Actinocatenispora thailandica: one gene and its partner. The protein of the gene in region 1 interacts with the protein of each later gene in a pairwise test. Links are inferred from orthologs where the notes say so. Each region holds a gene or a part of one and is shown on either strand. Other genes may lie near its edges.

Evidence for each region.
Region 2: the proteins of uvrA (region 1) and uvrB interact in binary tests that used the Escherichia coli proteins (3 or more experiments, as listed by UniProt). The link is inferred for Actinocatenispora thailandica from one-to-one orthologs.

The regions. Positions count from the first base shown.
Region 1 is NZ_AP023355.1:4,231,244-4,237,124, reverse strand. Bases 1,252-4,283 are described here. They hold uvrA (excinuclease ABC subunit UvrA), read right to left. Parts: upstream 3,962-4,283; coding sequence 1,541-3,961; downstream 1,252-1,540. Other genes in these bases: Athai_RS18850 (Dyp-type peroxidase), read left to right, coding at 4,283-4,283; Athai_RS18855 (hypothetical protein), read right to left, coding at 3,972-4,118; Athai_RS18865 (Rv1733c family protein), read left to right, coding at 1,252-1,494. Outside these bases: Athai_RS18870 (acyltransferase family protein), read left to right, coding at 1-698; more of Athai_RS18865, read left to right, coding at 874-1,251; more of Athai_RS18850, read left to right, coding at 4,284-5,260; Athai_RS18845 (family 1 encapsulin nanocompartment shell protein), read left to right, coding at 5,265-5,881. UniProt on the Escherichia coli protein: The UvrABC repair system catalyzes the recognition and processing of DNA lesions. UvrA is an ATPase and a DNA-binding protein. A damage recognition complex composed of 2 UvrA and 2 UvrB subunits scans DNA for abnormalities.
Region 2 is NZ_AP023355.1:2,833,090-2,838,830, forward strand. The notes cover bases 2,073-4,964. They hold uvrB (excinuclease ABC subunit UvrB), read left to right. Parts: upstream 2,073-2,408; coding sequence 2,409-4,520; downstream 4,521-4,964. Other genes in these bases: Athai_RS12600 (hypothetical protein), read left to right, coding at 4,533-4,904; Athai_RS12605 (antibiotic biosynthesis monooxygenase family protein), read right to left, coding at 4,957-4,964. Outside these bases: Athai_RS12580 (ABC transporter permease), read left to right, coding at 1-140; Athai_RS12585 (sensor histidine kinase), read left to right, coding at 242-1,399; Athai_RS12590 (response regulator transcription factor), read left to right, coding at 1,396-2,001; more of Athai_RS12605, read right to left, coding at 4,965-5,247; Athai_RS12610 (TerC family protein), read left to right, coding at 5,529-5,741. UniProt on the Escherichia coli protein: The UvrABC repair system catalyzes the recognition and processing of DNA lesions. A damage recognition complex composed of 2 UvrA and 2 UvrB subunits scans DNA for abnormalities.

The DNA of each region.
Region 1 (5,881 bases):
TCGCCGTGGTCACGCTGCTGCACGCACCGGCGGCGCCGGTCAGCGGGCTGGACAAGCAGCTCGCCTCGGCGCAGCTGGCGGCCCAGCAGCCGCCCGCCGCCCAACCGACGCCGAGCGCCGCCGCGCCCAGCACGGCGCCGAGCGCCGCCGCGCCCAGCCCGTCGGCGTCGCCCAGCCCGGCCGGTCCGCCACCCGGCGACCAGATCAGCGCACTCGGCGACTCGGTGATGCTCGCCGCCTCGCCGGCGCTGCGGCACCGGCTGCCCGGCATCCAGATCGACGCCAAGGTCAGCCGGGCGATGCAGCGCGGGCCGGGGATCATCTCCGGTTGGGCGCACCGTGGGGAGCTGCGGCCCGTCGTCCTGCTCGGCCTCGGCACCAACGGGCCGTTCCCGGCCGACCTGCTGGAGGGCATCATCGGTCAGCTCGGCCCGGACCGCACGCTGTACCTGGTCAACGTCTACCTGCCGACCCGGCCCTGGGGCGGCGCGGTGAACCACACCCTGACCAGGGTGGCGTCCGCGCACACCAACGTGCACCTGATCGACTGGCGCGGCGCCGCCGGGGCGCACCAGAACCTGCTGTGGCCGGACCGGATCCATCCGCGGCCCGGTGCCGGCGCCGACCTGTACGCCCGGACCGTGGTGGAGGCGATGAGCACGCCGATGCGGGCGGCGCCCCCCGGCCGCGTGCAGTGACCGCCACCGCGGCCGGTACGGGGGCGCCCGGCCGTCGCCGGTGCCGGGTGCCCGGGGCCGCCCGGCGGGTACGGCCAGGCAGGCGTGCCGGGACCGGCCGAACCGGCGACCACGAACGAGAGATTCGCTCCGATTACCGGGATGCCGGCGCGACCGGCGGCGCATCATCGGCCGTATGGGTGCCACCCGTCACCGCCGGCCCCGGGCCCACCTCGGCCCGGTTCGCTGGCTGGGCTGCCGACTGCGTACCGGCAACCCGCTGCGACGCGGCTCGGACCGCGCCGAGGGGGTCTGCGCCCTGCTCGCGGTCCTGCTGATCCTCGTCGCGGTGCCGGTGACGGTGCTGATCGGGCTGAACATCGCCGGCAGCCGTGCGGAGGCGGCGGCGCGGGCCCGGGCCGAACGCCGGCCGGCCACGGCGGTACTGCTGGCCGAGGCTCCCGACGCGGTCGGGGTGGCCGCCGACGGCGCCGCCGGCTCGGTTCCGGTACGCGCCCGCTGGAGCTACCGCCACCACCCCCGTACCGGGACGGTCGAGGCGACGCCGGGGCTGCACCGCGGTGCCCGGGTACCGATCTGGCTCGATCGGCACGGCCGGCCGGTGGCGGCGCCGCCGTCCGGAACCCAGGTGACGATGTCGAGTGCCGGTACCGGATTGGGGCTGCTGTTCGCCATCGTGGCCAGCGTGGGGACGATGTGGCTGGTACTGCGATGGCTGCTGGACCGGGCTCGGTTCGCGGCCTGGGAGCGGGAGTGGCGGCGGGTCAACCCGCACGGCAACCACTGGGTACGGTGACTGCCCCGCGGCGGTGAGCCGGCGGGCGCGGTGCCGCGGCGCCGGCTCACCGCACGTGGGCGGCCAGGTAGGGGGCGGTGCGGCTGGCGGGCTGCGTGACGACCTGCTCGGGGGTGCCGGTGGCGACGACCTGGCCGCCGGCGTGGCCGCCGGCCGGGCCGAGGTCGATCACCCAGTCGGCACCGGCGATGGTGGCGAGGTCCTGCTCGACGACGACGACCGTGTTGCCGGCCTCGACCAGCCCGTGCAGTTGGGCGTCGAGCAGTTCGACGTCGGCCGGGTGCAGCCCCGTCGTCGGCTCGTCCAGCAGGTAGAGGGTGTGCCCGCGGGCCGGCCGCTGCAGCTCGCTGGCGAGCTTGATCCGTTGCGCCTCACCGCCGGACAGTTCGGTGGCGGGCTGACCGAGCCGCAGGTAGCCGAGGCCCACCTGGCGCAGCGCGCGCAGGCTGCGCTGCGCCGCCGGCAGGTCGGCGAAGAACTCGGCGGCGGCGTCGACCGACAGGTCCAGTACCTCGGCGATGGTGCGGCCCCGGTAGCCGATCTCCAGCGTTTCGGGGGTGTAGCGGGCGCCGTGGCAGGTGGGGCACGGCGCGTACGTGCCGGGCAGGAACAGCAGCTCGACCGCGACGTACCCGTCGCCCTGACAGGTCTCGCACCGGCCGCCGGGCACGTTGAACGAGAACCGGCCCGCCGGGTAGCCGCGCTCGCGCGCCTGCGGGGTGTCCGCGAACGCCTTGCGTACCACGTCGAACAGCCCGGTGTAGGTGGCGAGGTTGGAGCGCGGCGTGCGGCCGATCGGCTTCTGGTCGACCTGCACCAGCCGGCCGATCGGGTCGAGCCCGCCGGCCTCGGGCAGCTCGCCGGTCGGCTCGCCGACGAGCCGCGCCCGTACCACCTCGGCCAGCACCTGCAGCAGGGTGGACTTGCCGGCACCGGACAGCCCGGTGATCGCGGTGAACACGCCCAGCGGCAGCGACACCGTCAGGTCGGCCAGGTTGTGCCGGCGCACCCCGGTCAGCGACAGCCAGGACGACGCGTCGCGCCGCTGCGCGCGGGGCTCGCCCGCGCCGCCGAACAGGTACCGCCGGGTGACCGAGTCGGTGGCGTCGGCGAGGCCGGGAACCGGCCCCGAGTAGAGGATCCGCCCGCCGTACTCGCCGGGGCCGGGCCCGACGTCCACCACCCAGTCGGCGCGGCGTACCACGTCCAGGTCGTGCTCGACGACGAACAGCGAGTTGCCCGCGGCGCGCAGCTCGTCGAGCACCGCGAGCAGCGCCTCGGTGTCCGCCGGATGCAGCCCCGCGGACGGCTCGTCCAGCACGTACACCACGCCGAACAGCCCGGACCGCAGCTGGGTGGCCAGCCGCAACCGCTGCAGCTCACCGGCCGACAGCGTCGGGGTGGCCCGATCCATGCTCAGGTAACCGATCCCCATCTTCGACAGCACGTCGACGCGGGCCACCAGGTCGGCGGCGATCGGCTGCGCCGGATGGTCCGGTGAGCCGTGCTCCGCGGTGGGGCGCAACAGCTCCGCCAGCTCGGCCAGCGGCTCGCCGGTCAGCTGCGCGATGGTACGGCCGGCGAACGTGACGGCGAGCGCCTCCGGCCGGAGCCGGGCGCCGTGGCAGGTCGGGCACGGCCCGGACACCAGGAACCGCTCCATCCGGCGGCGCATCGTGGCCGACTTCGAGTCCGCGAACGTGTGCAGCACGTAGCGCTTCGCGCTCTGGTACTTGCCCTGGTAGGGCCGCTGGATCCGACCCGCCTCGCGTTCCGGGTGCACGGTGACGACCGGCTGGTCGTCGGTGAACAGGATCCAGTCCCGGTCGGCCTGCGGCAGCTCGCGCCACGGCCGGTCGATGTCGTACCCGAGGGTGGCGACGATGTCCCGCAGGTTCTTGCCCAGCCAGGCGCCGGGCCAGGCGGCGATCGCGTGGTCCCGGATCGACAGCGACGGATCCGGCACCAGCGACGCCTCGGTGACCTCGTGCACGGTACCGAGGCCGTGGCAGCGCGGGCAGGCGCCGGCCGCCGTGTTCGGCGAGAACGAGTCGGAGTCCATGAACCCGATGCCCGGCGGGTAGTCCCCGGCCCGGGAGAACAGCATCCGCAGCAGGTTGGACAGCGTGGTCAGGGTGCCCACCGACGACCGGGACGAGCCGGCCGCCCGGCGCTGCTCCAGCGCCACCGCCGGCGGCAACCCGGTGATCTCGCCGACGTGCGGCACGCCGGCCTGCTGGATCAGCCGCCGCGCGTACGGCGCGACCGATTCCAGGTAGCGTCGCTGCGCCTCGCCGTAGATGGTGCCGAACGCCAGCGACGACTTTCCCGAACCGGACACGCCGGTGAACACCGCCAGCACGTCCCGCGGCACCGCCACGTCCACGTGCGCCAGGTTGTGCTCGTGCGCGTCGGTCACCCGGACGAACCCGTCGCCCGGTCCGGGCACCTTCGGTCCGACCCGCACGTCCGGGTGCTCAGTCCTCGTCGGGCGCGGCGTGGTCCGGGACGCCCGGGTGCGGATCACGGCTGATGTCGATCCGCGGGTCGCGCGGCGCGCCGTCGGGTGCCGCGTGCCGGCCCGTCGACCGCTCGGTCGCGTTCTCGTCCTGGTCGGAAGTCATTGGAATCCTCCCCGTGTCCAGCTTCCTGCGCTGAACGTCCGAATCCTGCATCGGTACGCGTACCGGACAGCAAGGTACACGAGCCCGGGTGCGGGCCAGATCACCGACACGGATTCGGCGGTTCAGCTACCGGCGGCTGACCCGATCGTGCGATCCTGCCGGACATGACGCAGCCGCAGCCGGTCCTCGATCCGCTGTCGCCGGCCGCGCTGTTCCTGGTGCTGTCGGTACGGCCGGGGTCCGAGGCGGCGGTGCGCGACGTGCTCACCGACGTGTCCGGGCTGGTGCGGTCGGTCGGTTTCCGGTCCGCTCACGGCGAGCTGAGCTGCGTGGTGGGAGTCGGCTCGGCGATCTGGGACCGGCTGTTCGGCTCGCCGCGGCCGGCGAAGCTGCACCCGTTCCGGCCGCTGCGCGGTCCCCGGCACCACGCCCCGGCCACCCCCGGCGACCTGCTGCTGCACATCCGCGCCGGCCGCTACGACCTGTGCTACGAGCTGGGCGTGCTGATCCTCGACCGGCTGGCCGGCCTGGTCGTGGTCGAGGACGAGACGATGGGCTTCCGCTACTTCGAGCAGCGCGACCTGCTCGGTTTCGTCGACGGTACCGAGAACCCGACCGGCCGGGCCGCCTCCGGTGCCGTGCTGGTCGGCGACGAGGACCCGGACTTCGCCGGCGGCAGCTACCTGATCGTGCAGAAGTACCTGCACGACCTGGCCGCCTGGTCGGCACTGTCCACAGAGGATCAGGAGCGGGCGATCGGCCGGACCAAGCTCGCCGACGTGGAGATGCCCGACGACGTCAAACCGACCAACTCGCACGTCGCGCTCAACACCATCGTGGACGCGAACGGCACCCAGCGCCAGATCGTCCGGTCCAACATGCCGTTCGGATCGCCGTCCCGCGGTGAGGCCGGCACCTACTTCGTCGGCTACGCGGCGGACCCGGAGGTCACCGAGCTGATGCTGCAACGGATGTTCCTCGGTGACCCGCCCGGCAACTACGACCGGATCCTCGACTTCTCCACCGCGGTGACCGGCGGCCTGTTCTACATCCCGACCGTCGACTTCCTGGACGATCCGCCGGAACCGGCCGGCGGCACGCCGGACGGATCGCTGGCGATCGGCGACCTGCGAGGTGAATGAGCGAATGAACAACCTGCATCGCGAACTGGCCCCGATCTCGGATGCCGCCTGGGACGACCTGTCGCAGGAGGCCCGGCGTACCTTCACCCGGCACCTCGCCGGCCGTCGTGTCGTCGACGTGTCCGGCCCGGACGGCACCGAACTCGCCGCGATCGGCACCGGTCGCCGGGAGCGGATCGACGCACCCGACGGGGTCCGCGCGCACCGCCGGGTTGCGCAGCCGCTGGTGGAGCTGCGGGTGCCGTTCACCGTTTCGCGCGACGAGGTCGACGCGGTCGAGCGGGGCGCCAAGGACGCCGACTGGCAGCCGGTCAAGGACGCCGCCAAGCGGATGGCGTTCGCCGAGGACCGCGCCATCTTCGAGGGGTACCCCGCGGCCGGCATCGGCGGCATCCGGGCCGGTGCCTCGAACCCGGCGCTGACACTGCCCGGCGAGGTACGCGACTATCCCGACACGATCAGCCGCGCGGTCAGCGAGCTGCGCCTGGCCGGCGTCGCCGGGCCGTACTCGCTGCTGCTCAGCGCCGACGCGTACACCGAGGTCAACGAGACCTCCGACCACGGCTACCCGGTCCGGGAACACCTGGGCCGGCTCATCGACGGCGAGATCATCTGGGCGCC
Region 2 (5,741 bases), 1.4 Mb from region 1 along the record:
TCCCGTCGTACCGGGCCGGTGAGCTGAGCTGGCGGGTGCTCGACGGGCATCAGCCGTTCGGCGGCGGAGCGCTGTGGTTCGCGGCCTGGCTGGTGGCGCTGCTCGGGCTGGCCGGCTGGCGGTTCCGGAAGGCGTCCTGACCGGGCCGGTTGCTTCGCCGGGCGGTGCTGGCCGGGCGACCGTGGCCCGGCGACCGGTCCGCAGCGTCCGGCGCCGCGGGCGGGTGAGGGAGTGAGGCACCATGTCAGATGTGACGCAGGACGACTTCGACTGGACGCCGCGCCGCCGCCGGGTGGCGACCCTGCTGACCTGTGGCTGGCTCGGCTACCTGATCCCGGTCTGCGTCGCGGTCGCCGCCGAGCGGCCGAGCCGGTCGATGGTGCTGTTCGCCGCGGTCGGACTGGCGGCGTACGTGGTGCTGTTCGTCCGGTTGATCCACGTCGGGATGTGCCGTCCGTTCCGGCTCGCCGCGCCGTACGCACTGGTCGGACTCGTCGCGGTCGGCGCGCTGCTGATGATCCCGATCGGGTCGCAATGGCGCTACGCGTTCCCGTACTACCTGGTCGCCATCCTGCCCGGGCAACTGCCGCCGCGATGGTGGATCCCCAGCCAGGTCGGCACGCTGGTGGTGACCACGGTGGTGGCCATCGGGTACGGCGACCGCGGCAGCGGGCTGATCGGTTACCTCGCGTCGGTCGCCGCGGTGGCGCTGTTCACCTCGATGTTCTTCTGGTTGCTGCGCACCATGGTGCAGCTGCGCCGGGCCCGCGCCGAGATGGCCCGGCTGGCGGTCAGCGAGGAACGGCTGCGCATCGCCCGGGACCTGCACGACGTGCTCGGTCAGCGGCTGGCGGCGGTGGCGCTGCTGTCCGACCTGGCCGGCCGGCTGGCCGGGTCCGATCCGGAGCGGGCCAGGCAGCAGAGCGCGGAGGCCGGCCGGCTCGCCCGGGAGGCGCTGGAGGAGGTCCGGGCGACCGTGTCGGGCTTCCGGGACACCTCGCTGACCGGGGAGCTGTCCACCGCGCAGGCACTGCTCGCGGCGGCCGGCATCGGCTGCGTGCTGTCGGCTCCGGAGGCCGCCGAGGTGCCCGGCCGGCTCGCCGACGTGGCGGGCTGGGTGGTCCGGGAGGGTGTGACGAACGTGGTCCGGCACTCCCGCGCCGGTACCGTCCGGATCGTGGTCCGCTCCGCCGACCCGGTCGTGGTCGAGGTCGCCGACGACGGGCGCGGTGACGCCACCTCCCCGTACGGCAACGGGCTGACCGGGCTGCGCGAGCGGGTCACCGCGCTCGGCGGCGTGGTGCGCACCGAACGGGTCGACGGCTGGTACCGGCTGCGCGCCGAGCTGCCCGCCGCGGCGCCGGGTGACCGGGTCCCGGCCGCCGCCGGAGCCGCATGATCCGGATCCTGCTGGCCGAGGATCAGCACCTGGTACGCGGCGCGCTGTCGGCCCTGCTGGGCCTGGAACCGGACCTGACGGTGGTGGCCGAGGCGGCCGACGGCGAGGCCGCGGTCGCCGCGGCCCGCGAGCACCGGCCCGACGTGGCGCTGCTGGACATCGAGATGCCGGGCCTGTCCGGGATCGAGGCGACCGAGCAGCTGCGCGCCGCGGTACCGGAGGTACGGGCGCTGATCCTGACCACCTTCGGCCGGCCCGGCTACCTGCGCCGGGCGATGGACGCCGGGGCCCGCGGGTTCGTGGTCAAGGACTCCCCACCGGCCGAGCTGGCCGCCGCGATCCGCCGGGTCGCCGCCGGCGAGGTGGTGCTGGACCCGGCGCTCGCGGTCGCCTCTCTCGGTGCCGGGCCGAGCCCGCTGACCGAACGCGAACGCGACGTGCTCGCCGCCGGTGCCGACGGCGCCTCGGTGGCCGAGATCGCCACGGTGCTGGCGCTGTCCGGCGGCACCGTGCGCAACTACCTGTCCAGCGCGATCGGCAAGACCGGTGCCCGCAACCGGACCGAGGCGGCCCGGATCGCCCGCGACAACGGCTGGCTCTGACTCGGGCCGGACGGCGCGTTCGCGGTGGGCGCCGGGGGGTGCTCGCGCGGCGAGGCCCCGGCCTCGCGACCGGAGCCTCGCCGGGCAGGTCGCTTGCGGTGGGCGGTCGGACTCAACCCCCGACCTGCCTCGGGCGCGCCTCACCGGCCGTGGCCGGGGCTGCAACCCCCGCGCCGGAGATGCGGTACGAGACCGTGAGTGGATCGGCCTCGCTCGTCTTCTCCGGTCGGTGCCGCAAGCGGCCTGCTGCCACGAACGGTAGACCGGTGGGGTGGACCACACAACCCGTTCCGGCCGAGTGGCCGAACGGCGAGATTCGTGCCGGTTTCGGCCCAGCCGACCAGGCCGGTCGGCCGGCTCGCGTCGGGCGCCGCGAACTGTCGGTGGCCCGTCGTAGCCTGGGACCCATGACGCGTGAGATCCCCCGTCGCGAGGGCGCCTTCCAGGTGATCAGCGACTACCAGCCCGCTGGCGACCAGCCCGCCGCGATCGACGGCCTGGAGCGGCGGATCAAGTCGGGGGAGCGGCACACGGTGCTGCTCGGCGCCACCGGCACCGGCAAGAGCGCCACGGCCGCCTGGCTGATCGAGCGGCTGCAGCGGCCGACCCTGGTGCTCGCGCCGAACAAGACGCTCTGCGCGCAGCTGGCGAAGGAGCTGGGCGAGCTGCTGCCGAACAACGCGGTCGGTTACTTCGTCAGCTACTACGACTACTACCAGCCCGAGGCGTACATCCCGCAGACCGACACCTACATCGAGAAGGATTCCTCGATCAACGAGGAGGTCGACCGGCTGCGGCACGCCGCGACGATGAACCTGCTGACCCGTTCGGACACCGTGGTGGTCGCGACGGTCTCGGCGATCTACGGCCTGGGCACCCCGCAGGAGTACATCGAGCGGGCGGTGCGGTTGACCGTCGGCACCGAGTACGACCGGGACGCGCTGCTGCGCCGCCTGGTCGACGACCAGTACACCCGCAACGACGTGGCGTTCGCCCGCGGCACGTTCCGGGTCCGCGGGGACACCCTGGAGATCATCCCGGCGTACGAGGAGCTCGCGGTGCGGATCGAGTTCTTCGGCGACGAGGTCGAGAAGATGTACTACCTGCATCCGCTGACCGGTGAGGTCATCCGGGAGGCGGACGATCTGATGATCTTCCCGGCCAGCCACTACGTGGCCGGTCCGGAGCGGATGGAGCGGGCCATCCGCGACATCGAGACGGAGTTGGGTGAGCGGCTGGCCGAGTTGGACCGGCAGGGCAAGCTGCTGGAGTCGCAGCGGCTGCGGATGCGCACCCAGTACGACATCGAGATGATGCGCCAGGTGGGCTTCTGCTCCGGCATCGAGAACTACTCGATGCACTTCGACGGCCGGGCCCCGGGCACCCCGCCGCACACCCTGCTCGACTACTTCCCGGACGACTTCCTGACCATCATCGACGAGTCGCACAACACCGTTCCGCAGATCGGTGGGATGTACGAGGGCGACGCGTCGCGCAAGCGCACCCTGATCGAGCACGGGTTCCGGCTGCCGTCGGCCGCCGACAACCGGCCGCTGCGGTTCGACGAGTTCTCCGAACGGGTCGGCCAGACGGTGTACATGTCGGCCACCCCGGGCCCGTGGGAGCTGGAGCGTTCCGGCGGCGAGTTCGTCGAGCAGGTGATCCGCCCGACCGGCCTGGTCGACCCGCAGGTGGTGGTGCTGCCCACCAAGGGGCAGATCGACGACCTGATGGCGCAGATCAACGAGCGCACCGAGCGAGACGAGCGGGTGCTGGTCACCACGCTGACCAAGAAGATGGCCGAGGACCTCACCGACTACCTGCTGGAGCACAACATCCGGGTGCGCTACCTGCATTCGGAGGTGGACACCCTGCGCCGGGTGGAGCTGCTGCGCGAGCTGCGCCAGGGCGAGTACGACGTGCTGGTCGGCATCAACCTGCTGCGGGAGGGGCTCGACCTGCCGGAGGTGTCGCTGGTGGCGATCCTGGACGCGGACAAGGAGGGGTTCCTGCGCTCGGGCACCAGCCTGATCCAGACCATCGGCCGTGCCGCCCGGAACGTCTCCGGCCAGGTCATCATGTACGCGGACGCGATCACCCCGTCGATGCGGCACGCGCTGGAGGAGACCGACCGGCGGCGGGAGAAGCAGGTCGCGTACAACGCCGAGCACGGCATCGACCCGCAGCCGCTGCGGAAGAAGATCGGCGACATCCTCGACGACATCTACCGCGCCGCCGACGACGCCGAGTCGTTGGTCGGCGGCGGTGGCCGGCAGCAGTCGCGGGGCAAGGCGCCGGTGCCGGAGGCGCGCAGCCGCAACCGGTCCCGGGCCGGTTCGGCCGAGCCGACCGGCGCCGGGATGGCCCGCGCCGAGCTGGCCGACCTGATCCAGCAGCTCAACGACCAGATGCTCGCGGCGGCCCGGGAGTTGCAGTTCGAGCTCGCGGCGCGAATCCGTGATGAGATAGCGGAGTTGAAGAAGGAGCTGCGCGGTATGGACGCCGCCGGCGTGAAGTGAGGTGGACCGCTGATGACCGTCGGGCGCCACACCGGTTCGCCAGTGCCCCCGGACGCCGAGGACATGATGCTGCTCGGCGGCGGCCGGCTACCGGCCGGTAACGTCCGGCCGTTGCTGGAGCTGCTCACCATGTACGCGGGCAGCGGCTTCGACCCGGCCGAGTGGTCGGCGGCCGAGCAGGCGTTGCAGGACACCGACGACGCCACCGGCTCGTGGTACACGCATCCGATCCTGGGTGGTGTGGCTCGGCTGGTCGTGGTGATGGCGCGGGCCTCCGACGGCGACGTGCTGATGCGGGTCTGGGGCGACGAGCGTGCCGGCCTCAGCGAGCGGATCGACACCCTGTTCGACGTCGGCTCGATGTTCCGGATGAGCCCGACCTGATCGTGCGCCCGCCGGCGCGCGGACCGATCCGGCGGTGGCTGCCCGGGGCCGGTCAGGCCAGGTCGGTGAAGTGCTCCACTCGGGGCGGCTGTGCGAAGTAGGGCCCGATCAGGCCGCGCCACCGGGCGAACCGGTCGCTGGCGCGGAAGTTCTTCTCGTGCGCCTCGACCGAGTCCCACTCGACGAGCAGCACGAACCGGGACGGGCTCTCCACTCCGCGGGTCATCCGCACCGACCGGCAGCCGGGCGTGTCGGTCAACAGCTCGCGCGCCGTGCGGTACGCGGTGGCGAAGTCGTCCTCGCTGCCCGTGGTGACGTCGATCAGCCCTACCTCCAGCACCATGCCGGCCAGTATGCCGAGCGGGGGCGCCGTGGATGCCTCGGGGTCGGCGGGCCGTCCGGGCAAAAAAGGTGTTGCGAACTGGGTCACCCCGGCTCGCGGCGGCGGGGTGCCGGGGTGAGAATGGACGTAAGGAGGGGAGTACTCCCGACGCGCCGGTTCCGTCAACACGGCGCGCTGCGGCTGCGGCCGTGGCGCCCCGGGACCGGTGGCTGTGGCCGCACGACGCGCCACGGTGGAAGAGACCTCCGGTAGATCGTCGTTTCTACCGGAGGGGCCACACCGTGGTGGTGCATGACTGGGTCTGGGCAGCAACGATCGTGGGGCTGCTTGCGATCCTGGTGGCGGATCTGGCAATCGTCGGCCGGCGCCCGCATGTGCCTTCGTTGCGTGAATGCGCCCTGTGGGTCGTGTTCTACGTCGGGTTGGCCGGCCTGTTCGGTCTCGGGCTGTTTCTGCTCGCCGGTGCCGATCCGGCGACCGAGTTCTTCACCGGG